DNA from 2 places in the Psychrobacter sp. TS_SC_6 genome. Region 2 is predicted to be linked to the other one. Evidence: predicted binding sites of a transcription regulator. Region 2 holds the regulator's gene; the other holds the start of a gene.
What was found. The regulator PhoB, encoded in region 2, activates phosphate uptake and scavenging genes when phosphate is short. The targets are predictions, from matches to a motif close to TGTCATNAANCTGTCATAA.
Positions count from the first base shown of each region.

Region 1: the regulator PhoB is predicted to act here: its motif matches at 1,773-1,791, upstream of AC0J5Y_RS02255 (DNA translocase FtsK).

Region 1 covers NZ_CM149590.1:520,040-531,121, forward strand. Annotated here, with positions in the region: gene aat (leucyl/phenylalanyl-tRNA--protein transferase) at 1-144, opposite strand, end outside; gene trxB (thioredoxin-disulfide reductase) at 145-1,167, opposite strand; gene AC0J5Y_RS02255 (DNA translocase FtsK) at 1,856-5,134, shown strand; gene AC0J5Y_RS02260 (amidase) at 5,418-6,911, shown strand; gene AC0J5Y_RS02265 (DODA-type extradiol aromatic ring-opening family dioxygenase) at 6,964-7,878, opposite strand; gene rlmH (23S rRNA (pseudouridine(1915)-N(3))-methyltransferase RlmH) at 7,971-8,459, opposite strand; gene AC0J5Y_RS02275 (DUF421 domain-containing protein) at 8,706-9,176, opposite strand; gene AC0J5Y_RS02280 (ABZJ_00895 family protein) at 9,370-9,885, opposite strand; gene AC0J5Y_RS02285 (D-alanyl-D-alanine carboxypeptidase/D-alanyl-D-alanine-endopeptidase) at 9,925-11,082, opposite strand, start outside.
Region 2 covers NZ_CM149590.1:2,597,341-2,608,422, forward strand. Annotated here, with positions in the region: gene AC0J5Y_RS11005 (FAD-dependent oxidoreductase) at 1-139, shown strand, start outside; gene AC0J5Y_RS11010 (LOG family protein) at 233-910, opposite strand; gene AC0J5Y_RS11015 (alpha/beta hydrolase family protein) at 1,258-2,169, shown strand; gene AC0J5Y_RS11020 (3'-5' exonuclease) at 2,186-2,863, opposite strand; gene AC0J5Y_RS11025 (M23 family metallopeptidase) at 3,058-3,648, shown strand; gene phoR (phosphate regulon sensor histidine kinase PhoR) at 3,662-4,726, opposite strand; gene phoB (phosphate regulon transcriptional regulator PhoB) at 4,816-5,520, opposite strand; gene dtd (D-aminoacyl-tRNA deacylase) at 5,668-6,123, opposite strand; gene asd (archaetidylserine decarboxylase) at 6,310-7,143, shown strand; gene pstS (phosphate ABC transporter substrate-binding protein PstS) at 7,434-8,585, shown strand; gene pstC (phosphate ABC transporter permease subunit PstC) at 8,758-9,711, shown strand; gene pstA (phosphate ABC transporter permease PstA) at 9,781-10,695, shown strand; gene pstB (phosphate ABC transporter ATP-binding protein PstB) at 10,941-11,082, shown strand, end outside.

The sequences.
Region 1 (11,082 bases), 850 kb from region 2:
AGCTAAATCTCCCCCGATAGCCACAATACCCATACCTTCAGGATCTACTATTGCTGGCTCTGGAAAGTCATAACGCCCAAGACTCTTGATATGTTGAACAAAAGCCTCAGGTGTTGTATGACCATCGTGAATAAAGACGCTCATTTACGCTTCTTTATCAGCTGTCAACGTTGAAGCATAAGTATGGTCTTGTGCAACGGTTTCGCCTATTGCATCTAGGTACTTTTCAGCATCAAGTGCTGCCATACAGCCTGTACCTGCCGAGGTGATCGCTTGACGATAGACGTTATCTGCGACATCGCCTGCGGCAAAGACACCTTCGATACTGGTTTGGGTGGCATTACCATTCAGACCGCTATTGACTATAAGATAACCGTCTTTCATCTCTAACTGACCTTCGAATAAGTCAGTATTCGGCTTATGACCGATCGCGACAAACATGCCAAACACATCCAGTTGCTTGGTGCTGCCATCAATCATAGATTCAATGACCACGCCATTAACGCCCATATCATCACCAACTACTTCTTTTACGCTGTGGTTCCACTCGATTTTGACATTACCATTTTTGGCCTTTTCAAATAGTTTATCTTGTAGAATTTTTTCTGAGCGTAAGCTATCACGGCGATGGACTAAAGTGACTTCAGCGGCGATATTTGATAAATACAGCGCTTCTTCAACGGCCGTGTTACCACCACCGATGACCGCCACTTTTTGGTCTTTATAAAAGAAACCATCACAAGTTGCACAAGCAGAAACGCCAAGACCGCGGAATTTGGTTTCTGACTCTAGACCTAGATACTGTGCTGATGCGCCGGTTGAGATAATAAGAGCATCACAGGTGTAATTGCCATTATTACCAGTCAGCTCAAAAGGACGCACATTTAAATTAACGCTATTGATATGGTCATAGACCAATTCAGTACCAAAGCGTTCGGCATGGGCTTTCATACGATCCATCAACGCAGGACCAGTCAAATCATGCGCATCACCCGGCCAGTTATCCACTTCGGTCGTCGTCGTAAGCTGTCCACCGACTTCCATACCGGTGACCATAACAGGCTTGAGGTTGGCACGTGCTGCATACACAGCGGCAGAATAACCAGCAGGACCTGAACCTAAAATGATGAGTTTTTCGTGGCGTGGAGCAGTATTATCAGTTGCCATAAGATTTCCTTGCTAGAGCAATAAAAGTGAAAAGGTTCAACGTTAAAATAATAAGTAGATATTATAAGTATTATAAAAGATAAGCGTAAAAATGACGACGTATCTGGTTATTATCGTTGCTATGTGATAATAACATAAGAGCTAAGAGCAAAAAGTGCAAGTTTGCTAAAAAAAATATGGATATCATTAGAACTAAAGTATCTTAAGCTTGAAATTTTAGTACCAAAAATGACCCCACATTCAAATATAGTCAGTGAAAAGTGAGATATAAACATCACGTACTGCTGGTATTGATTTGTCTTGATTGCTGTGCTTAGCAGATAGAGGCTTCGAAAAATTTATCCCAGTAGCACTGTAGCGACTTTAAAGTATTTCAACTATAGCTGCATTTTTGGCTAAATCACTACTGGATTGATTTTCTTATGCGCTTTATTGATAACGCGGTCGCCACGGCAGCTATGTATTTGTTATTATAAGAAGTTGTATCCCAAGCACAAAACAAAAACAGCAATGCGGTCAATATTTTGTCTTAGCATTTTAGCTAAATTTTTTGTGTTATTACGCCACATCAGTCGTAACTTATTACAGCAGTTTCTATCAGGAATTTATGTCAGCATGATTAAGCTTAATCATGGTTTGACGATTATTGAATATTCATGACGAGTATTAACAACAAGGCAGATCTTACGTGATATCAGCACCAATTATTGATTACTTAAAAAAGGGTATATTTACCCTACTGGGATTACTCCTCGCGGTTTATTTGTTCGTGATTTTGATGACTTATACCGGTAATGATCCTAGCTGGTCGCACATCAGTAGTGATATGACGACCATTAATAATATGGGCGGTGAGATGGGCGCATGGCTCTCAGATTTGCTGTATAGCTTCTTTGGTTTTGGTGCGTGGTGGTTACTGGCGTTTCTGGTTTATGAGTCAGTACTAATTTGGTGGGATAATAAACCGACATTTTGGTTATTACGCTTGGTTGCTTACGTGTTTTTGATACTGAGCAGTAGTGCATTATTTGCCCAATTGATCGCATTGGTACAGCAGGTAGCCGATCCGATGTCGTCAGGTCTCAAAGGCGTTGCTGGCGGTATTATTGGTCTTGAGCTACAAGCGAGGCTAGCACAGCTATTGTCGCAGTGGGGGAGTGTGACGTTTTTGACAGTGTTTGTCGCTATTACGACCACCTTTGCCTTTAATATTCATTGGCTAAGTATTTATGAAAAAATTAAAACTTTGTCTTGGTTTGGGTCAGGTGTCAAAAACCTTGATAGCAGCCTTGATGCTAGTCAAATAATACAAGAAGACAATGCTACTAGTGCTACCGATAAACAAGGTAGTGATACGATTATAAGTCAGAATAACACTCCAGAATATGAGCAATTACCGCTTGAGTTGCAAGCGGCGGAACAGGCTAACAATAAACAGCAAGACAATAGAAGTGGTCGTTTCAATAGCGCATTGACAGACTTTTTATCGTCTTCAGGATTGGGTGCCAGTGTAAAAGCCTCTATGGCAGCCGCTGCGCAAGTCGCCAGTGAAAGCGCCAAACGAGAAGAGCAGCTGCAAACTGCAGCCGCCACAACGACTAGCAATAGCGCTTTTAATCTGAATAAAACATCAGTATCTGCTACCAATGCTACGCCAATGTCTATCAGAAAGGTTGAGCCAAGTTTTGCATGGAACGATGCAAATACTGTCGCTGATTTATTAGCAAACCAGATAGAAAATGAGCAAGATACGATACCTTATGATGTCATAAATGCTCCATATTCAGAGGCATCAGCTGCTGCTTCTGTTGACAGCTTAAATACTGACATTTCTTCTGCTAGCCCAGTTATTGATATTACTCAAGAGACTCAGCAACAAGCAGCACATTCGTTAAATGATTATGCACCGAACATATCAAATATGCAGCCAGATATTGCTGAATCAGCACCTAGCGTCGATAGCTTAGTGGATGCCTGGTTGGCAGAACATGCGGCAGTGCCGGAAGCGACTGGTTTTAGCCATGAACAAGGATTATCTGTCATAGAGACATTAACAGAAACTGCGCCTATTCAGCAGCAAACTGCCATCTCATCAAACGACTCTACTGACGACATTCCTAATAATGCTGCAAATGACTTGTTGAACGATTTGGAGCCTTTTTCTGATACTGATATAGAGAATACATCAGAAATAATAGATATGACACCGACCAATACCCCGCCTGCAAATCCAAAAGCGTCACCAATGGCAGAAAATATGTCTACCATATCAAGTATCGAGTCAGCCACAGTAACCAAACCAACTATGAGTTTTGCAGTTCCAGAAGGTGATAGTAGCAATCATATTACGGATATGATGCCAGAAGACGACAATGTTTATGATAGCACTGACGCGATTGATGCTCCCGTTATGCCTCATATCAGTGATGATATTGCATTCAGTCAAAAATCACGCTCGATGCAAACGGCTGCTTATCGTAGCAGTCTGTCGCCGATTCCAGAGCTGTCTATTTTAGATAAGCCAGACCCCAATCGCCAGCCAAGCTATACGCTTGCTGAGCTTGAGCAGTTATCAGAGCTGCTAGAGATAAAATTACAAGAGTTCAATGTTAAAGCAAGTGTTGTCAATGCGATTCCAGGACCTGTCGTCACTCGCTTTGAAGTAGACCTAGCGCCTGGGATAAAAGCCAGTAAAGTTACGGGAATTTCACGCGATTTGGCACGCTCATTATCAATGGCATCTTTACGTGTGGTCGAGGTCATTCCTGGTAAACCATACATCGGTATCGAAGTACCCAATAAACAGCGCGAAATGGTACGTTTGATTGAATTGTTGGACACCGAAAAATTTAAAGATCCTAAAGCGCAAATCAGTATGGCGATGGGTAAAGATATTGGCGGTAAAGCGATTATTACTGATCTTGCACGAGCGCCCCATATGTTAGTTGCTGGTACAACAGGCTCTGGTAAATCAGTCTTGGTCAACGCCATGTTACTATCTATGCTGCTCAAATATACGCCGAACGAGCTGCGGATGATTCTTATCGATCCTAAGCAGCTTGAGCTTGCCAACTATAATGACATTCCGCATCTACTGACCCCAGTCGTTACCGATATGACTGAGGCGGCAAGTGCCTTGTCATGGTGTGTTGCAGAGATGGAGCGCCGTTATCAGCTCATGAGCTTACTAAAGGTCCGTAAGCTAAATGAGTTTAATAAAAAAGTGATCGCTGCTGAAAAATCAGGCAATCCAATGCTTGACCCGTTATGGCGACCCAATGACAGTGTAAGTGTTAGCCAAGCACCAAAGCTAAAAACCTTACCGATGATTGTCATCGTTGCCGACGAGTTTGCCGATATGATTATGCAGGTCGGTAAGCAGGCAGAAGAGTTAATCACGCGCTTGGCGCAAAAATCGCGGGCAGCAGGGATTCATTTAATCCTTGCAACTCAGCGTCCTTCAGTTGATGTCATTACTGGTTTAATTAAAGCCAATATTCCTGTACGAGCAGCATTACGAGTCAACTCAAAGGTCGATTCACGGACTATTTTGGATAGTGGCGGCGCAGAAGATATGCTGGGTAATGGTGATATGTTGTTCTTAGGACCTGGACAGATTGAACCGGATCGTGTCCATGGCGCTTATGTCAGCGATGAAGAGGTCAATAGCGTCTGTGATGCATGGCGTGAGCGCGGTGCACCTGATTATATCGACAATATGGCAGGCAATTTTGAATTGTCTAGTTCTAGCGGTGGCAGTAGTGCTGCCAATGCCTCTGGTGAAGACGATGACCTTTACAACGAAGCCGTTGGTTTTATTATGGAGACTCGTAAAGTTTCTGCTTCTAGTATTCAGCGTAAATTCAGCATTGGCTATAACCGCGCCGCGCGTATTGTTGACTCGATGGAAGAGGCTGGACTGGTCAGCTCAATGGGTAAGAGTGGTAAACGCGAGCTATTAATGTAAAGCTTATATTTGACTGGATGGTAAAAGACGATTTACGAAAGTAACTCGTCTTTTTTATTGAAAATATCAAAGAATTTTATGTAGTAAAAGGTGTTAAGAGCATTATTGTCAGGCTACCAATTGCCCCTATCAGATATGATTATAAATACCGTAAATGACTAATGAGTTTGTTTATTCATTAGAAACAGTAAGGTTTTATACTAAACTGGTTACTGTCTATAAATCGGATACATATTAATTTTTTCAAAATTTTAATTTGATTATTCTCCAAGGAAGGTCGGTTATGTTTAAAGAATATAGTCAGTACGATGCGATAGCGTTGGCGGCATTGGTCAATGCAGGGGAAGTCAGCGTCAAAGAACTGCTGGATGCGGCAGTCTATCAAGCCAATCAGCTCAATCCTAAATTGAATGCTATCATTCATCGTTTTGATGAGCGTGCTTATGCTGCAGCGCAGGCGGGACTGCCAGCTGGTGTATTCAACGGCGTCCCTTATTTATTAAAAGATTTGTCATTTAGCTTCGCTGATGAGCCGATTACGATGGGCAGTCATAGCATCAATATCATCTCAAAAAGCGATAGTGAAATCGTCAAGCGCATGAAAGCTACGGGTGTGAATACTTTTGGTAAGACCAATACGCCAGAATTTGGCTTGATTATCACCACTGAGCCGAAAGCACATGGCGTGACACATAATCCTTTTAAAAAAGGCTATAGCTCTGGTGGCTCATCGGGTGGTAGTGCGGCGGCAGTGGCAAGCGGTATCGTACCGATGGCAGGCGCGGGTGATGGCGGCGGCTCGATACGCTTTCCTGCCGCGTGGTGTGGTACATTTGGACTCAAACCCAGTCGCGGTCGTAACCCAATGGGACCCTTATTTGGTGAAGGCTGGGAAGGAGCAGTAGCCGATCATGTAATTACACGTAGCGTGCGTGATAGTGCCGCGATGCTTGATGCGACTAGCGGTGCTGAGATTGGGGCGCCTTTTATCATTGCGCCACCTAAAGGTACTTTTTTAGAAGCGGCGATGCGCGCGCCCCGACAACTGACCATCGCCTTACATCAGCAGCCATTGGTTGCCAACACTGTGGTCGATAAGGAGGTGCTTGCGGTATTAGAGCAGACTGCTAAGCAGCTTGAGGCCATGGGTCATCGTGTGATACCGGCTGAACCTAATATTAATATTGAACAATTCTGGCATAATTTTTTAGTCGTTGTTTGCACGCATACTGCGTTTACTATTGATACTATTGAGCGTTGCTATGGTGTGCAGCATATAAAAAATCTTGAACCGCAAACATATAATATGGCAATGTTAGGACGTTCACTATCTGCTGTTGATTTGGCGCACGCCAAGCATGGCTGGCATGATAGCCAATATCAAACCGGTCTTTTGCTAGAGACCTACGATATGATTTTGTGCCCAACCGTTCCAACACCAGCAGTAAAACATGGCGTATTACCACCAAGTCGCATGGACGAAATGCTCATGCGCAGTGCTGGTTTGCTAAATAAAGGTATGAATATGGGTAAATACGCCTTTAGCTCAGGTATGATCGAAAAGTTAAGCTCACCAGTGCTTGGGAAAATGGGTTTTACCTTATTGGGTAATATTACAGGCTTGCCAGCCATGTCGTTGCCTGTCGGTATGAGTAAAAAAGGTCTGCCAATTGGTATGCAATTGATTGGGCGTATGAATGATGAGACGACGTTATTGAGTGTCGCGGGCGAAATGGAGCGTGCAGGTTTATTTACCAAACCTGCTTTTGAGAAGTAGTATGATGAGAAATGGTATACCTGCATATATCTGACGCTTTGATTGAGAGCCTTTAATCAAAGCGATAGATATCCATGCCTAAGCTATGATGTGCCATACTTTGATGCACGACTGAGACACGTTGACCGGCACCTAAGGCGAAGAATAGTGGCAATAAATGCTCGTCACTGGGATGAATGTCCTTATAATCAGGATATTGCTGCCAGTCTAAGGCGCTTGGGATGTCAGTTTTGAGCTGTTGTAGCAGCCAAACTTTAAAACCCTTTGCGGTTTGGTCGATACTGTCTGCTTGCCAACGTAATGCTTGCAAATTGTGGGTGATATTCCCTGAACCGATAATCAGAATTTGCTCATCACGCAGCTTAGCCAGTTGCGCGCCCAATTGATAACAAGCCACACTATCATAATAGTGTGGTAAGGATATCTGTACGATGGGGATATCAGCTTGCGGATACAGGTGCAAAAGCGGCGCCCACACACCATGGTCGCTGACTCGTAGGGGATTGACTCTACAAACGATACCACGTGCGCTTAGCTGCTGCGCCAGTGTCTCAGCAAGTGCTGGATGACCAGCAGCAGGATATTGCAGCTCATATAGCTCTGGAGTAAAACCTGAAAAGTCATGCCAAGTCTTTGGGTTCGGGTTACTGCTGATTTCAAGTTTCGCTGACTGCCAATGCGCGGACATAATGACGATGGCACGAGGTTTGGGTAGATTTTGTCCAATACGTGCAAGGGCGCTGGTCGTAGCAGATTGCTCGATAGCCAGCGTCGGTGCGCCATGCGATATAAACAGCGCCGGTAACTTAGGGCGCTTTGCCGCGCTAGATATGATAGGCAAATCTGTCCAAGCTGCCGCCGCTGTTATCGGCGTCGGTATCAGTGGGCTATGCAAATCGTCGCGATTATCATCGCGTTGCGAATTGATACTTTGGGCATTGGGTGTTACAGGTTTAGGATGTCTCATGTGGCATTTATTAGGGCGCGCGTCCATTTTTCAATCTGTTGTGTCACTGTGATTGATGATGTTTTCCTACAGGATCGTTTTCTATTGCTACTTTAATTACCACGGTGATAAGGATGGTTATGATTGATACTCATCGCGCGATATAGCTGCTCCATGAGGACAACACGCACTAAAGGATGCGGTAGCGTAAGCGCTGATAACGACCATTTTACATCAGCTTTCGCTAACACTTCAGGAGATACTCCGTCAGCACCACCGATGACCAAGGCAATATCATCGCCTTGCTGCATACCCTCTGCCAATTTATCTGCCAAATTTTCGGTCGATAGCATCTTCCCTTTAACATCGAGTACCCACAATTGCTCACGTCCTGCTGTAGCATGAGCGGCTAAGATCGCCTGACCTTCTTGCGCGCGGTATTGGGCTAAATTGGCATCTGAAGGATTTTTGGCACGTTTCGCCGCTGCGATTTCAACGATTTCGGTACTGAGCATAGGCTGAATACGCTTATGATACTCATCAAAACCAGTTTGTACCCACTTGGGCATTTTATTACCTACGGTCAAAATTCTTACTTTCATAACAGCTGCCATTTTAAGAAGTGGTTAAATAAATGTAATAAGAAAACTTGTTAAATACTAGATTCTTTGCTCAAGACGTGTTTGATAAATAGTCATTTTGTATAATTTTAATGCTTTCAAAGTCCGCTTACTTACTAATAGTCCAACACCCGCCTAAAAAGGATACAGTAAGACAAAGAGAGGAGTCATGCTGCTCTATCCTTTTTAGAGCTGATCAAGTTTTTAGTAAAAAATTTATCAACTCTATTACATAAGTGGAGCAATCGTCTCTGATACCGTATCATCTGCTTCTTGGTTATTGTTATAAGAAGGACTGGGCTTTGGAATAATAGTCAGTTTGGCATCCGATTCAAAAACAACGGCTTCAACCTCATCAAAATTATGAATACCCTCAGAGCGCATAGCACATTCAATTTCTTGTCGGGTCAAACGCTCATCACGCATGGCATCGGGCAAAAACTGCCCTTGGTAAAAAACAATGCGTGGCTCAGACAAAATAAAGCTGCTAAATTGCGGCGAAACAGAGGCGTATTTGGTGACCAAAAATTGTAATAAATACAGTGAAAGAATAGCCGCCATACCTTCGATAATCGGAATGTCTTTGAGTAAAATCGTACTGGCACTTAATGACCCAATCATCACTGTGACAATCCAGTCAAAATTATTTAGCTGAGAGTTTGAGCGTTTGCCTGAAATTTTAGTAAAGGTAACAATCAAAACGTAGACCACGACCGTAGTCAGAATAATACGCCCAAGCTTATCAACATTGTCAAAAAAATCATTTCCATGGTCTTATCTCCTATTCATCAAAGTTCATCAGCGTAAATACAGCGTAACGGAATTTAGAGATGAATAGGGCAAAAACTTTGTAGTTGCTTGTTTATAACGTTCAATTGTTGAAAGTAAGCAATTAAGCGCCCTTGCGATTGGGATCAAGCAGGCGGTTAATTGCCCAAATGCTGATACGTGCACTCACCAAACTCAGCACCAATATCATGATCAATGCAGAAATTAGCGGTAAAGGCTGCTGCATGCTCATCTCAAGCAGCACTTCACGGCTGATGGAATCGAATAGAAATACCCATATCCCCAAAAAGTAAACCATAGTGAGTAGCCAAACCACGATCACGCCGCCAAACATTAAACGGTTGATCTCGTCTCTATCTAGTGCACGCTGTTGGTGCTTGATAAACTTATGCACGGCAATATAAGCGCCCAAGACAATAGACAGCACAGTGACCAATTGCGCATTGAGAGCAAGCTTGGTTTGAATCATCATAAATACAGCGCTGGCAAGCATATAGCCAACAGCAAAAAACCCAATATAGAGCATCAGTTTAGGCTGAGTGGCAGTTGTATTTAAGTGTGATCCTTTACGTCCTGATGGGGTGATAGGTTTGCTAAATGACGCGGGCTTACGTGACATAAAATGTCCTTTATAAAGTAAATAATTTGGCGTAAAAAATTAATGCTGCGCTGTCCAATCTAGCATGGCGTCCAGTACAGGTCTTGCTGTATAGGCATTAAGCGCTTGCTTATTATTGATGATTCCCACCACCACATAATCCTGTCCTGATAAGCCTTTGACATAGCCTGCCATCGAGGTGACATCATTCAACGTACCTGTTTTTATCCAAGCTCGACCAATGGCGTTTGATTCTGGTAAACGCTCGCTATGTGTCAAAATAGTGCCACTGACGCCAGCAATACCTAACGAGTTTACATAAGCATCAAAGCTTGGGTGAGCGTAAGCGTAAGTCAGCAGCTCGCTTAGATTAGCAGCGCTGATGGTGCAATCGCGGCATAGCCCAGAGCCATTGGTCAGATGTGGCGGCGGCGTGCTTAGATGCGTTTGCCACCATTCGTTGATGGTTTGTAAGGCAGCAGGGTAGCTCGTTGTCGCAGGCTTGCCAAATTGATATAAGCTGTGCTGACTATTAATAGCTTTATCGACGTTTTTATTAATGGTTGAATTAGCGGTTTCATCTTTGGGTTTATGATAAGCGCCTATTGATAACGCTACTTGCTCAGTCATCACGTTATTAGAAAAATGGTTGATATCATAGATTTGCTGCGTTAAGTTTAAAGAAGGATAACTAACAATTGGTAAAGGCGACATTGGTAGAGTTGCCAAACCGCGCGCTGATATGGATTTCTTATTCTTATAGGGTGTTTCTTGAGCGACAACGTTGCCCGTTAGCGTATTATCCAGTGCTTGCCATTTGGCTTTGATCACGCGAGCCGCAAAATCTTTGGCATCAGGATAAGCGACATAAAAAGCATGGTTGCCGCAGTTATCGGGTAGAGAGGTATCAAAGATCAGCTGAGTTGCTTGCCACTGCGGCGCTAAGCTATAACGTGCTTGACCACAGGCAGAGGGACGTATATTTATCTTACTTGGCAACTTATAATCTGCCAGCTGCGGCGTATAAGTCAGCTGTGCTTGGGCATTATCTAATGGATAGCTTTGGATACCAATAGTACTGAAATTTACCAAAAAACCATCGGGACTGGCGTTATAAGGACGTAAAGGCGCGTTATCAAATGCCGCTGGATCTTTACTGACATGGTTAAAAATGGCGCTATCGACAATGATATCGCCATCAATATGATGGATGCCTGC
Region 2 (11,082 bases):
GGCTATTGAGACGGTCGCCCGTGATTTGGCAAAAGAGCGCGGCTTTCCGCTGGCGATGGCAGGCGTCAATCGTGGTATTCGCGAAAAGGCGTTAGAGGATTTAAATATTAACAATAGTTCAGATAATTATAGGACTTAAGAAAGACGTTTTTAATTAGCGGACAAAAAAAGGGAAAGAATTGCTTTTTTAGCCATTCTCTCCCTTTTTTCATATTTGCTTATATATCTGTTTTTAGTTGCCTGCCATCTTTTCTGTATTGACAGCAGCATCTATTTTGACCATCGTCTGCAGTAAATCAATGGCATCACCAATCGTGTTACATACTACCAAGCGCTCAAGATCTTCTTGCTTCATAAAGCCTTGCTCAGTGGTATATTTTAAATGCTCAATCATACGACCATAAAAACCATTAATATTCAAAATAATCATTGGCTTTTCATGTTGATATAGCTGGCGCCATGTGGCGATTTCCATGATTTCCTCTAAAGTACCAAGTCCACCTGGTAAAGTAATAAAGGCATCAGCATATTCTGCCATCACTGTTTTACGTGTGTGCATGGTATCTGTGAGATGTAAACGGGTCAGCTGCTCATGAGCGATTTCGTGTTTGAGCATAAAGGTTGGAATCACGCCGACTGCTTCTGCACCACCTCGAATCACTTCATCTGCCACAGCGCCCATCAGCCCGATACTCGCGCCGCCGTATACTAAACCCATGCCATTGTCTGCTAATGCCACACCAAGCTCTCGTGCGGCTTGCTCATATATGACATCATTACCCAAACGCGACCCACAATAGACCGCAACTAGCGGCATAGTTAACGCTGATTTATCCACGGCTTTTTCGATATTAGTAATATCTTGACTGGTAATCACTTCATACGTGTCATTATTAATTTTCATTTGCATATAGCTAGCTTCCTTAACTTTTATATCAATTGTTTTTATTAAGAACTTGTTTGTTAAAGTATTTTTATCCGTGCATATGGAATAGTCAAGATAGTTATTCAGTCCAGACTTAATGGATCATATCATGCAAGATAAATTGGGATAGAACTTAGAAGTCATATTTGAGCGCCTTCCCTACTGAGATTTATTTTAACATAAGCAATGCTATCACGCGGTCGCAACCATTTATCACTACGCAATTACTACATTTTTAAGGCTACACATTGGCAGCTTATTACAAATTAACGCCTTCTCTTTTCTAACAAAGCTCATTCATAAAAACGATAACAATATATTAAGTTTCAACCATGGAAAATAACCCTACCATTACTCAAACAGAGGCTTATTCATTAAGCATTATGACCGATCGCAATCAGGCATTGGCAGCGACTGTCTATCGTCCTAAAAATGAGGTAAAAACAGCGGTTATGATCGCGCCAGCAACAGGTATCAAACGCCAGTTTTATCATAACTTTGCCACTTACTTAGCCGAGCATGGCTTTGGTGTACTAACCTTTGATAATGAAGGCATCGGCGAGTCATTGTCCACCGATTTGGCAAAATGTGATGCGTCTCTAATCAGCTGGGGTCGTCATGACATGCCAGCCGTCCTTGATGCCTTGCAAGATGAATTTACCGATGCCAATTATCATTTGATTGGTCATAGCGCTGGCGGTCAGCTGATTGGTTTGATGCCAAATTACCAGTCTATTGCTTCAGTATTTAATGTCGCCTGCTCATCAGGTCGCATCAAAAACATGGACATGCCTTATAAGCTCAAAGCCATAGGTTTTATGGAAGCATTTATTCCTCTCACTAATTTGACGTTAGGCTATACGCCATCGGATAAAATCGGCATGGGCGAGCCGCTGCCGCGCGGCGTCGCTCGTCAATGGCGTGAGTGGTGTAATGGCGCAGGTTATATCAAGACCGCCTTTGGTAAAAGTATACACACGCATTTTTATGATGAGATCGATATGCCAGCATTATGGCTAGGGTTTAGTGATGATGAGATTGCCAATAGCAAAAATATGGATGATATGATTCGTGTCTTTACCAAAATGCCAGCAGAAAAACACTTTTTAGATCCCAAAGATTTTGGTGTTAGTAGCATCGGTCACATGCGTTATTTTAGCAGCAGGACCAATGCTAAAGCGCCTAAGCTGTGGCAAATGGCGATTGATTGGCTAAATAATCAATCGGTTTCAGCGTCTATCTAGCAAAGAAGCCGTCTATTTATTCTTTTGCAATTTCTGCCTTGATGCGTTTGGTCAATGCAGAATAAAGCGACGGCTGCATGTTGTGGATATTACCCAGCATCCATTTTATATAGCTAATAGGTACATCTTTGATTGGTATGCCTTTATGCTTACCAAAGGGCATTTTACTAACTGGATTGGCTTTATTGGCAATAGCATGCGCTGCTGCAAAATCAGTTGGTGCAATCGCTAAGCGCTCGCAGCAAGCCTGATACAGCAGATAACACATACGAGCATCACCGAGCGCATCATGAGCAGCAATCGTCATCCTACTAGCCTCACCTTTGCCCAATAACTGCTCGATACACTTGGACTGACCATAGGCGCTCCATTCAGGAAATGCGACGCGCGCCAGCCTAACGGTGCAAATTAGCTTAGCGGAAGGACTGCCAATCACCCGCCAATCAAAGCGTACATTATGCCCAATAAGATACTCAGGTACCTCAAACTGCTCAAGCTCGAACCGCTCAAGACCTGCTACATCGTCATCGGTAATACCATGGACTCTAATCACAACTGGCGATATTGATCGACCACTATTAAAGTATTTCATCCACTCAAAGCCCGTAGCTACATTAATCGTCGCCACTTGGATAGGACGTGGATCACGACCTTGATCGGTTTCGGTATCGATAACAAGCGCAGTGTCTGTCATAAAGGTTCAGCCAAGAATTATGGAAAGCAGTAATAGATAGTAACATTGGTATTTTAGGTAAGGGTTATTTTAAAGACACGTAAACGTTATATTTATGGGGATAAAAGCCAGAGATAACAATGGCATACAAATAATAGAGAACTTAGCTTATATAATATCTGTTGGCATTCATTCAAAAACTCAAAGAGATTTCAATGCGAATAGATGGCAATCATGAACAACCAAACCCTAGGTTTATCAGCCGCGCAATTAGCGTACTTATCAAGGCCGCAGTATTGCTGATGCTGTTATTCGTATTTGACAGATTATTACCGAGTATCAGCCAACAAACTCAATCATTTTTCATAGCAAAATGGCAGCAGCTTAGCCTATTGCAACATCCGCTACCAACAGAGAATAGCCTGCCAAATCCGCTACCCAAGCAGCATCTGACTGATACGTGGGGCGCTGCTCGTAGTCAAGGCCGCTCACATGAAGGGATTGATATTTTTGCGGCGCGCGGCACGCCGATTCAAGCGACGACCCAAGGTATCGTCAGCAAGGTAGGCGAAAATGCGTTAGGCGGTCGCGTCGTTATGATAGTGGGACCAGGCGGCGCAGGACACTATTATGCGCACTTGGAAGACTATGCTGACATTTCTCCCAATGACTGGGTAAATGCCGGTGATACCATTGGTTACGTGGGTGATAGCGGCAATGCTAAAGGCACACCGCCGCATGTTCATTATGGAATTTATATTAATGGTAGCGCGGTAAATCCTTATCCACTTTTGCAAAAGGATTAAAGTGTATTAAGCATTAATTCATTGCGGCAGATCGTACATGGTTATTTGGGAACACGGCACTAAATGTCGAGCCTACGCCTTCTACAGACTCAATCTGCAAGCGCGCTTCATGCTGATATAACACATGTTTTACAATAGCCAGTCCAAGTCCTGTGCCACCCGTTGCTCGGCTACGCCCACTGTCAACACGATAAAAACGCTCGGTCAAACGGCTAAGATGCTTTGGTGCGATACCGATACCATTGTCTTCAACCGCAAATCGGCAACCCTCAGCAGTCTTAGTCCAGCTGATAGAGATATTACCGCCTTTTGGTGTGTACTTAATGGCATTAATCACCAGATTAGACAGTGCACTATTCAAGTACATCTCTGAGCCATATAGCCCGTCATAGGTATCGATATGCAGGTGAATGGTATGCTTGTATTCTTGGTTATATGCTTGCGCGTCATCATAGACATTTGTGAGTAGCCTAGTCATGTCGATATCATCAAACGCATGAGTTTCTTCGATTTCGATGCGAGACAGGAGCAATAAGTCATTGACTACCCTGTTCATACGAGCTGTCTGCTGAGTCATCAACTCAAAGCCGCGGCGCCAGTGTGAAGGCATATCTGGCTGATCAGAGAAATTCTCCAGATATCCCATCAAGACCGTCAATGGCGTACGCAGCTCATGCGAGACATTGGCCACAAAGTCGCGGCGCATCGCTTCTAAATGCTGCAAGCGGGTCACATCATAAATGATCAGTAGTTTTTCATCGCCAAATGGCGTCAGCTCACACTTTAGATAGCGGTTTGGGTCTTGCCAAGAGACGATATTCACACTCTCATCGGCATCACTATTAATCGTCGTTGCCTCCTGATAATACTTCATAAATTCAGGCACTTGAATGAAGTCAAAAATACGCCTGCCTTTATCTGAAGATTGTAACAATAATAAATCCTGCGCCGCTTGGTTCCACCATTCAATTCCATCATCGTCATTGAGCAAAATCACAGCATCACGTAATGCTCGTAAAGCACTTCTGATTTTTTTAAGTTGATTTATGGGACGTTGGTATTTATCTTGGATAGGCATTTTTATTTATCCATTATTTTTTATAATTTTTCTACTATCAGCCGCTTCCGATAAAAGGCGACACTATACAATATCCATATTGCTAGCGATTACCCTTTTTCGATACGGCTAGAAAATCGATAACCTGTACCGCGTACCGTTTGTATCAATGTATCACAATCATGTGGACGTAGTAATGTGCGTAAACGCTTTACGTGAACATCAATGGTTCTATCTTCGATATAGACATTACCACCCCATACTTGATCGAGCAGCTGGGCACGGGTATAGGCGCGCTCAGGATGGCTCATAAAAAACGCCAATAAGCGATATTCTGTCGGACCCATATCGATAATGTCATCACCCACCATAAAGCGTTGGCTTTTGGCATCTAAAGTTAGCCTGCCTATACTGATAGGTTTGTCGCCGCTTAGCGCGTTACTACGTCGCAATACCGCTTTGATTCTTGAGATAAGCTCACGAGTCGAGAAAGGCTTGGTCATATAATCATCAGCGCCTGCGTCAAGACCATGCACTTTACTGTCTTCTTCACTTTTAGCAGTCAACATAATAACCGGTATCTCGGCGAGCAGCGTATCGCTTTTTAGCATACGGCAAAAATCAATACCACTTTTATCACCGGGCAACATCCAGTCTAATAAAATCAGTGCCGGACGGTGATCGACCACTTGTTGGTGCGCCTCTGACACATCCGCTGCTTGTAAACTATCAAAGCCTGCCATCTCTAGCGTCATGACGACCATTTCACGAATGGCGTCTTCATCTTCAACAATCAAAATTTGCTCTTTAGACATAATGTATTCTTAGTGTTAGAGGACAAAATAGAGTTTATAAAAGCCGTAACAAACGCAAATAAGCGTTTCTTTATTAAAGGGCTTAATTATGACAGCTTAATGACATTTACTCTTAGATTTATAATACTTAGTAGCCCTGCTAATGACTTAATGCACTTCCAATAAAAAGTTTAATGGTCCATCATTAACACTCAACACTTGCATATCAGTGCCAAACCGACCCGTTGCAACCGTTAGATACTGCGTCTTTGCGTAATCAACCAATTGTGCGAATAAAGCTTGAGCCATATCAGGTGTCATTGCGCTACCAAAGTCAGGGCGGCGTCCTTTGTCCGTCTTTGCCAGCAGAGTAAATTGTGAGACCAATAATAGCCCACCACCGACTTGCTGGATATTTTTATCGAGTTTACCGTATTTGGCTGGATCGTCATCATTGTCAAAGAGTCGATAAGTCAAGATTTTATCAATCATCCGCTGCGCACTTTGTAGGTTATCATCGTGCCCCAAGCCAATATACGCCAGTACTCCAAAATCAATAGCGCCAACCTCCTGCCCATCAACGCTGACACTGGCATGTTTGACTCGCTGAATAAGAGCTCTCATTGCTTACTTCCTTTAACGATTATGGTCATACAGTCTGCTGCAGACCATGATAAAATACAATTATCGATGCATGTACTTATGATTATATTTATAAATAAATCTAGCTATAAAACTGCCTATCTATGATTTTTTAATATAACTTTTTATTTTAATAACTATTTTTAATCCCTACTTTGGTCATCTATTATGAATGTATTTACTACCTTACAGCAATTTGTACCGCAGCAAAAAATCAGTAAAGTCGCAGGACGCTTAGCTGCCAGCCGCCACCCTTGGGTCAAGCGTACATTTATCCGCAGTTTTGCCAAAGCATATGATGTTAGTCTAGATGAATATGAGCGTCAAAGCCTAAACGCTTATGAGAGCTTTAATGATTTCTTTACTCGTGAGCTCCAAGACAATGCCCGTATTATCGATACCAGTATCAATGGTATTGTTAGTCCTGCAGATGGCATGATTTCGCAGCTTGGGCAGATTCATGACCATAAACTACTGCAAGCAAAAGGTCGTGACTATGATATCGGTCAGCTCTTAGCGAATAGCGCAGATGGCGATTATTTCGCTGACGGTAGTTTTGCCACGGTCTATCTTGCCCCAAGCAACTATCACCGTGTACATATGCCATTCGATGGCACTCTTATTAAAACTCGTTATGTCCCTGGTACACTGTTTTCGGTCAATAATACCACGGCTGCCAATGTACCGGATTTGTTTGCTCGTAACGAGCGCCTCGTCTGTCTGTTTGATACTACCTATGGTAAAGCGGCGGTAGTGATGGTCGGTGCGATGATTGTCGCTGGGATTGAGACAGTAGCAACGGGTAAAATTAGCCGTACTGATGATATTCAAGAAGCCGATCATGATATGAGCTTTAAAAAAGGTGACGAGCTTGGTCGTTTTTATTTAGGTTCAACCGCAATTGTAATACTGCCAAAAGCGGCAAAAACGGATTGGCAAGATACCATGCAGCATGGCTCCATCGTTCAAATGGGGCAACTGTTAGGTAGCGCTAAAATCTAATACCATTTATCTAAGTAAAAACGCTTGTCACAAGTAATATTGGGCAACATGAGCATAGACAGTAACCAGAATACTGCCTATGCTTTTTTTGTGCCTACTCCTTTCTTATGTTTTTTAATACTGTCTTTTTTCAGTCGTTTTTTTTGTGATAAAAAGGCTTTATGTCATCAAACTGTCATATTCATTTGTCAAACTCTCCTTATTAACCGCAGAGCATCATTTCAGCAAACCACTGTTATTGTTATTTATAAATGCTTGATACTCAAAATTGATTAATTTTAGGAGAAATAATGCGTTATTCATTCATGGCAGTAGCAATCGCTAGCACTTTGACATTAGCCGCTTGTAACCAAACGACGAGCGACAATGAGAGCGAGAAAACCAACGCAGCAACCACAGCACCATCAGAAACCGCTGCTAGTGGCGACGCTAGTGCTAGCTCAGCTGAAAATGTATCGATGAACATTACCGGAGCTGGTGCTTCTTTTCCACAGCCTATCTATGCTAAGTGGTCAGATGCCTACAACAAAGCCACAGGTGGTCAGGTCAATTATCAGTCTATTGGCTCATCGGGCGGTATCAAACAAATCGTTGCGAAGACCGTAGATTTTGGGGCATCTGATGCGCCGATGACACCAGAAGAGTTAAACGAAGCCGGTCTGATACAGTTCCCAACAGTCATCGGCGGCGTCGTGCCAGTTGTCAATATTGATGGTATTGAGCCAGGCGCGTTGAAGCTAGACGGTAAAACCTTAGCCGATATTTATTTGGGTAAAATCAGTAACTGGAATGATCCTGCTATCAAAGCATTGAATCCAGATTTGACCCTACCTGATGCCCAAATCACCACCGTATTCCGCTCAGACGGTTCAGGTACGACTTTTAACTTCACGGATTATTTGGCAAAAGTATCACCAGACTGGAAAGACTCAGTGGGTGTTGATAAAACCGTTAAATGGCCAACATCTGCCACTGGTGCAGGCGGCAAGGGTAACGAAGGCGTTTCAAGTTACGTCAACCGTATGAAAAACTCTATCGGTTATGTTGAATATGCGTACGCTAAACAGAACAAAATGTCACACACGGCACTTAAGAATGCTGCTGGTAACTTCGTACAGCCATCTGCAGAGACCTTTGCCGCGGCAGGTGATATCGATTGGTCACAGCAAGAAGGTTTCTATAAAGTCATTACTGATTCTGAGACTGAGCAAGCTTGGCCAATCGCCGCAGCCACTTTTATCTTAGTACATAAGCAGCCACAAGATGCCAAACAAATCGCTGGTGTATTGAAATTCTTTGACTGGGCTTATGCGCAAGGTGATGACGACGCTATGGCACTTGATTACGTACCCTTCTCTGATACTGCGGTTGCCTTATTTAAATCAAAATGGAGTGAGGTCAAAGGCAGCGACGGTCAACCTGTCTATAAACCTGCACAATAACCTGTTTATCCTAGTGATTGCATAATCACTCTCAAGCCAGCCTCTCAAACCACTATTCTCCGGTAGGGGTTTGAGAGGTTTTATCACAGAAAATTTAAAGGTCTTTTTAAGTTTGTTGTGATAAAACCTCTTTTACTATTTTGACTTGATTCTATTCAACGCTGAGACACTTATGAATGATTTAAGGTCCCAACTGGCTAAACAAAGACGTTACGATACGCTGTTTGTCAATGCAACCAAAGCCTTTGCAATCTTGGTGCTGTTGTCGCTTGGTGGCATCCTCCTCTCATTAATCGTGGGCGCTTGGCCCAGTATCACTGAGTTTGGACTGGGGTTTTATACCAGCAATAACTGGGATACGGTAAATAATCAATACGGTGCGCTTGCGCCTATTTACGGTACGATTGTCACCTCCTTTATTGCGATCGCTATTGCTGTGCCAGTGAGCTTCGGTATTGCTATCTTTTTGACTGAACTATGCCCTAACTTCTTAAAAAAGCCATTGGGTATGGCCATTGAGCTGTTGGCAGGCATTCCCTCTATTATTTATGGTATGTGGGGATTATTTGTATTTGCGCCTTTTTTTGGCGATCACATTCAGCCATGGTTCATTGAGCACGTAGGGCCTTTACCTATTATCGGCAAGCTCTTTGCAGGTGCACCAATGGGGCTTGGTATGTTTACCGCCTCCTTAGTACTGGCAATTATGATTATTCCTTTTATCGCGGCCACCATGCGGGATGTTTTTTCTGTGGTGCCTGAATTATTAAAAGAATCCGCGTATGGCATGGGTGCAACGACGTGGGAGGTGATGTTCAAAATCATCCTACCTTATACCAAAGCTGGCGTGGTCGGTAGCGTAATTTTAGGGCTTGGACGCGCATTGGGTGAAACGATGGCGGTTACTTTCTTAATTGGTAATGCCTTTAATATCAGTCCAAGTCTGTTTACCTCTGGAGTGACGATTACTTCGGCCTTGGCCAATGAGTTTGCGGAAGCGTCCAGTGAGCTACATTTGGCATCACTACTACATTTGGGCTTAATCTTGTTTGTTATTACCTTCATCGTGTTATCTCTGGCTAAGTTGATGCTTATGCGCATGGATAATAAAGCAGGCAATCGATAAGTCTTAGACTAGCCTCTTACGTTTCGACAGACTTCGAAGGATTGATAAAAGATATGGAAAATAAATATGATGCCTTCTAATAATGCAACCAACGCAACCAATGCACCGTTACCAGTCAAAACAGGATTTGAAGGTCGTTATAACCGCAGCCTTTATAACAAGCGCCGCTGGGCCAATAAGCTAGGACTAAGCTTTGCGATGTCGGCAATGTTTTTTGGTTTGTTCTGGTTGTCTTGGATTTTGTTTACGTTGTTTGTTGAAGGTTTTCAAGGCATCGTACAATTGCCTGTATTTACGGCTGATACCCCACCGCCCATGAGTGCAGGTGGCTTACGTAATGCCATTGTTGGTTCGGTGATGTTGGCCTTTTCAGGATTGTTTATCGGCGCACCTATTGGCCTGATGACAGGTATTTATTTATCTGAATTCTCTCAAGGTAGTATGCTTGGCAAAGTGACGCGTTTCTTAAACGATATTTTGCTTTCTGCCCCATCAATTGTTATTGGTCTCTTTATCTATGCGCTGATGGTCAAAGGTCAAAGTTTCTCTGGCTGGGCAGGCGCATTGGCACTAGCACTGATTGTCATTCCTGTGGTGGTGCGTACCACTGAAAACATGCTCAATCTAGTGCCCAATAGTATTCGTGAAGCGGCCTATGCACTCGGCACCCCTAAATGGAAAATGGTGACGCAGGTTACTATTAAGGCGGCTAGCGCAGGACTCACCACTGGGGTGCTATTGGCCTTTGCCAGAATCACTGGTGAGACGGCACCCTTGCTATTTACAGCGTTGAATAATCAGTATTTCAGTACCGACATGAGTCAGCCCATTGCTAACTTGCCCAATACCATCTATCAGTTTGCGATGAGTCCTTATGACAACTGGCACACACTGGCATGGTCAGCAGCATTGCTTATTACGATCTCTGTCTTGGTATTAAATATTTTGGCGAGATTCATCAGTGGTAGAGGTCAGACCAAATAAATCTGACGATAGAACACGTGACATCGAGCATTTACTTGAATTTTAATTGAGCTGGGTTGGATAAAATTATGAATTACGTCATCAGCAAAGTTCGTACAGAAGCGCCTGCTAATTGCTTCAATGAGGCAACAGGCAATCAGACAACAGGCAATCCATTAAGTAGACCTACGTCTACTAGCACGCAGATGCAACAACCGGATATTGCCAGCCTAACCAAGCAAACAATTCATGATATTCCTAAAAATATGCCCGCTGCAAAAATAGAGATTCGTGACCTAAGTTTTTATTATGGTGACTTTCAAGCGCTAAAAAATATTAATATTGATATTCCAGACAAAAAAGTGACTGCCTTTATCGGGCCTTCAGGTTGCGGTAAATCCACACTAT